Regions from separate parts of the Bradyrhizobium sp. AZCC 1678 genome, predicted to be linked through region 2. Evidence: riboswitches for the same ligand, from Rfam matches in the RefSeq annotation. Region 2 holds a riboswitch; the other holds the start of a gene.

Region 1 (2,391 bases), 5.1 Mb from region 2:
TCCGGGTAGGCCGGACGAAGGCCCGAGCCGAACTCGACGATGCGCGCTTCGGCGAAGGCCGGATGCACCGCATAGGCGGCGCCGAGCAGCTCCAGCGCCGAGCGCACGCTGACGCCGGTGTCCTCGGCCTCGATCGAGGTCGCGCCCAGCATGAACTTGTTGTCGCCCCGCGGGATCACGTAGAGCGGCCAGCGCGGATGGATCAGCCGCACAGGGCGCGACAGTTCGACCTCGCTCGTCTCAATGATGATCATCTCGCCCTTGACGCCGCGCAGCTCGGGCTGCTCGTCGCGCGCCGACAGCCCGCGGCAGTCGATCACGATGCCGTCGAGGTCGTCGGCATCGGCATCGCAGTCGAACTTGATGGTGCCGCCGGCGGCTTCGATGCGGGCATGCAGTTCGGGGAGCACGCGGCGCGGCTCGACATGGCCCTCGCCGGCATAGAACAGGCCGTCGCGGAAACGGCCGTCCAGCGACGGTTCGAGGTCGCGTAAACCGCCCGCGTCGAGCCTGACATGGCCGGTGGTCAGCTTCGCAAACCGTTCGAAATCTGCGCGATCGCGCGCATGCGCCACGACCAGCGAACCGTTGAAGGGGGTATTGGGAAAATGCTCGCGCCACAGATCGAGCGAGCGGATGCCGAGCCGGCCGATCACGGGCTCGGAGGTCTCGGCCTCGCACCAGGGGGCCAGCATGCCGCCGGCCCAGTGGCTGGTGGAAAGCGTCATATCGGCGTCACTGCGCTCATACAAGGTGACGGCATGGCCGGCTTGGGCGAACAGCAGCGCCTGCCATGCGCCGGCAATGCCCGCGCCGATGATGGAAACGGGAGAATCCCCCCGCGGATCTGACTTCTGGTACATCCCTGTCCCTTCGCCGGCATGACCCGGATCAGGTTCAAAGGGTCACCGCGGTCCTGGGCGCCTCTGCCTTGAAGGAGAGCTGCCCAAGCTTGCGGTATCTCAGCTCCTCATCGGAGCACCCCTCGGAACAGGGCTAATGTAGGCAGTTGGGCGGAGGTGTCAACGCGGCTTTGCGGGAACTGCACCGCTGCCGTGCCCCGGACGCGGCGCAGCCTGGCCCAAAATCGCGCTACTGGGAGGTCTGCATTGCGTTCGCCTCAGCGGGCGTTTTCGCCGTTTCGACGGGCTTGGCGACGATTTTCGGCGGCGCACCACTCGCGAGCACCGGCGCGGTGAGCTTCGGCTGCTCGAGCCGCTGGCGCTTTGCAGCGTAGTAATAGCCGCCCGCATAATAACGCACGGCTCGGCTGTGATCGCCGTTGGCGGCGCGGTAGGCGCCGGCCAGATATTTGATGCCCCAGGCGAGATTGGTGTCGGGATCGCGCAGGCCCGCGGCGTCGCCGGTGTAGCCGAGGCCGCGCGCGGTCGGGAGCTTGATCTGCATCAGCCCGATGGTGCCGCCGCGCCCGACGAGGCTTGGATGATACTTGCTCTCGCGCACGATCACCCGGTGCACCAGCGCTTCCGGCACGTTGTTGGCGCGCGCATGGCTTGCGACCATGCTCTCATACTGCGCGCGGCTCTGCGCCATCGCATCGGGTGAGGCCACAAGCGCCGCTATGGCGGCGAGCGCGAACTTCGGCAAACTTTTCATAAAAACAAATCTCGGCGGAGAGGGGCGCGTTAACGATCGGCTTTTTCGGTAGTTCCATTACCGGGCACAGATGTGGCGAAAAACCGACGATATCGCGGCGGGATGTCCGTAGCTGGCGCACGCGTTAACGGACCCGGGCGATCGTGACGCCGAAATTGTCAGTGCGATGCATCGCTTCTGTTACGCGAATCTGCGTCATGCGGACGCGCATGATTGTCGTGCAAATAATGCGATGAAAGTGTACAAGCGGTGCCGCCAGAATGTTCAATTTCGACAGCAATCCTGTCTCATTCAACGACATAACCAATCATTGATTAAGCAAAACGTCGTCAGCAAGACGTCGAAAGCAAGACGTCAAAAGGGAGATGCGTCATGGCTCGACTCGATTCCAGCTATCTGCCTCGCGGCAATCCCTGCGCCCAGTGCGGCAAGCCGATCGCAAGACCCGATTGGGTCGAGAGCAGTCCGGGTCGCACATCCTTCCTCTGGTTCTGCCGCGCCTGCGACTATCGCTTCGAGGCGATCGCAATCTACGAGGAAGCGGATCCCGACGCGCTCGCAGCCTGAAGCAATGATCTAGGCCGCAGCGCGGCCGCTGTTCTGGTGAATCGGCAATCGCATCCGAACCACCAGTCCACGCGGCTGCCGGTCATGCAGCGACAGCGTGCCGCCATGCGCCGTTGCGATGGCGTTGGTGATCGATAGACCAAGGCCGAAGCCCGCCGCTTCGTCCATATTGCGGGCCTCGTCGCCGCGCACGAACGGCTCCAGCAC
Region 2 (2,391 bases):
GCGACAAGGAAAAGCAGCAAGGCGGCAAGGATCACAGGCCGCCTGCCCACGCGATCCGACAACGGCCCCATCACGAGCTGCAGCACGCAGCTCACGGCCGCATATCCGGCGATACACAGATTGACGAGCGCATAGTCCGCCTGAAACTCACTGGCGATGTTTGCCAATGAGGGCAGGAACATGTTGAGAGATACCACCGACAGGCCGCTCAGCACGATCAAGGTCATCAGGGCCGGCGGGTCTGCGGCTTTTCCAGGCATGGTATCCTCTTCTCAATCTGACAGGCCGGCCAGAAATTTGCTCAAAAAAAAGCCCCCGAACTTGTCGGGGGCGCACGGGGTACCGGCATTGGTGCCGTTACCGGTCCATGCGCCAGCGCCCTACTACGACGGTTGCGATCGTCATCTCGAATATCTCCAATGATCTGCGCCCAGTGTAGAAACTCGCTCTGTGAGTGTCAACGATCGGCGAGGCAGCGCCTAACGGGTGTGCGTTTGGTCGATGATGTCGGCCCCCGGACAGAGATGCGATGCTCTGCCGCCTCACTAACGGTGGAGACAGGCCAACAGCGGGCATTCAGGAAGGGGGCGTCGTGCTTAGCACCGAACCGACAATTCCAAGCCGCCTTGGAAGGGCAATGTCATTGTGGTGAAGCCGTTGACCGGATCATTAAGAAACGCGAAATAATCTGCATAGGACGCTCGATGATCTTTCGTGTTATCGCATACCACAACCGCACCGTCTGAAAGATGCGGCGCGATCAATTCTATTGCGGGGCGTGCCATGGCGATCCAAACGTCCATGAGGACGAAGTCGATTGGCCTGTCGATCTGCTTTAGGGTCTCGCGAAGATCACCTTCGCGGAGATTGATAAATCGCCCCAAGCCTGCCTGCGCAAAGTTTGCCCGTGCCGCGGCCGCTTTGTTCGGTTCATACTCGGTTCCGATCACCACTCCTTCCCCGCCGAATAGACTAACATTGTCGCGCACCGCTGCGGCAAGATAGATTGTCGACACACCATACGATGTACCAACCTCGATGATCGTGGAGGCTTTTTTGGCGCGGCATAGCTGGTAACAAAACTCTGCCTTATCGCGATCAAGCGCGACAAGCTTATCGCTCCGAAAGGCTCTAATTTCTACTACGCTTGGTGCATGTTCATTGGTGTCCGGGTCCTCGAATGCCCGGATCAACGCAGCTTGCTCGTCGCTCTTAGCATGAAGAACATCAAGAAGATCCTGCAAATATTGATCGCCGACAACGGACATCGCTTGCTCCCTTCGTTGGCATTACCCACACAGGTTCAACGGGTGTGATCTCAGCCCGCACAGCAGGCACCCCGGACGCACGAAGCGTTTCAGGCCGACGGGCCGCCGTCAAGCACCGCAATCAAATGTCTGTTTTGGGTCAATAGCTCTCGTTTGACCCTCCGCCGTCCACTTCCGATCTACCTCAGCGGACATCAACAGACCGGCCCAGTTAGTCCGTTCCGTGCCAAGAGCCGACATCGCTGATGCCTTACTCAATCACTTCGTCTGCGACGCCCAGCGCGGGCGGTATCGTTACCCCCGCGCCTTCGGGGCCTTGCGGAAATTAGCGCGTGTATTTGTAGTAAGTGAACGCCGCCGAAGTGACCGTAAGCAATGCCGAAGCAATCCAGGTCGGCCCCAGCACAAAGATGGCTATCGCACCCTGCCCACAGGCACCGCATGCAACCCAAAACAATATTGGAAAAAGACATAGTAGGATGATGACGGCAAATCCCGTACTGAGCCAAACTCCTCTCAACCCCCATCGCGCACCAAAAAACCATGGGATGGCGGGAAAGCCGAAAGACAGAATAACCAAGAGGGTCATCAGATCGTCGAACATGATTGGCTCTTGGTCGTTAACACGAGGCAGATGGTTCAAACTCATACGAAAACCGCGCGAGCCTTTGTCATCGCTGCTATCCTGACTCTGGGCGCATAAGTCGAATACCAATTGACATTGCCAGTTGACGACTGCTTTGGGTGAAAACGCGACTTGCGTTCTACGTCGGCTTCCTGGGCGGGACCGGACGTTCGCGGCGAGCGGGCGGGTGACGCCGGCGCCGCAACGTTCTGGTGGACTCGTTATTGCCTTAAACCGACTCGTTTCTGCTCTTAGGGCACAGCAGGGGAATTGCGTGGACGCCTGCTTGATGCCTGACAGGGACGCCGGGCGTCATTTGCCCGTGGCAAGGCCGGCGGCCTTGATGACGCGCGCCCATTTCTGGGTTTCGGCTCCGATGTAGTTGCGAAAATGTCCCGGCGTGTCGCCGGCGACTGTCAGTCCCTGATCGGCGAGCTTCTGCTTCACCTGCGGGTCGTGCATCGCCTCGTTGGCGATGCGATTCAAGGTAGCGACGGT

The links. Region 2 has a riboswitch for thiamine pyrophosphate ahead of V1294_RS36040 (O-methyltransferase). Riboswitches for the same ligand answer to the same signal wherever they lie in the genome.
Region 1: linked by a shared signal. The riboswitch ahead of V1294_RS11605 (FAD-dependent oxidoreductase) and the one ahead of V1294_RS36040 (O-methyltransferase) in region 2 are both predicted to bind thiamine pyrophosphate.

The regions. Positions count from the first base shown of each region.
Region 1 covers NZ_JAZHSE010000001.1:2,425,983-2,428,373, forward strand. The annotation lists gene V1294_RS11605 (FAD-dependent oxidoreductase) at 1-863, opposite strand, end outside; TPP riboswitch at 851-996, opposite strand; gene V1294_RS11610 (lytic transglycosylase domain-containing protein) at 1,093-1,617, opposite strand; gene V1294_RS11615 (hypothetical protein) at 1,990-2,184, shown strand; partial or broken gene V1294_RS11620 (ATP-binding protein) at 2,194-2,391, opposite strand, start outside.
Region 2 covers NZ_JAZHSE010000001.1:7,551,273-7,553,663, reverse strand. The annotation lists gene V1294_RS36045 (Bcr/CflA family efflux MFS transporter) at 1-260, opposite strand, end outside; gene V1294_RS36040 (O-methyltransferase) at 597-1,268, opposite strand; TPP riboswitch at 1,258-1,352, opposite strand; gene V1294_RS36035 (hypothetical protein) at 1,594-1,872, opposite strand; gene V1294_RS36030 (Bug family tripartite tricarboxylate transporter substrate binding protein) at 2,206-2,391, opposite strand, start outside.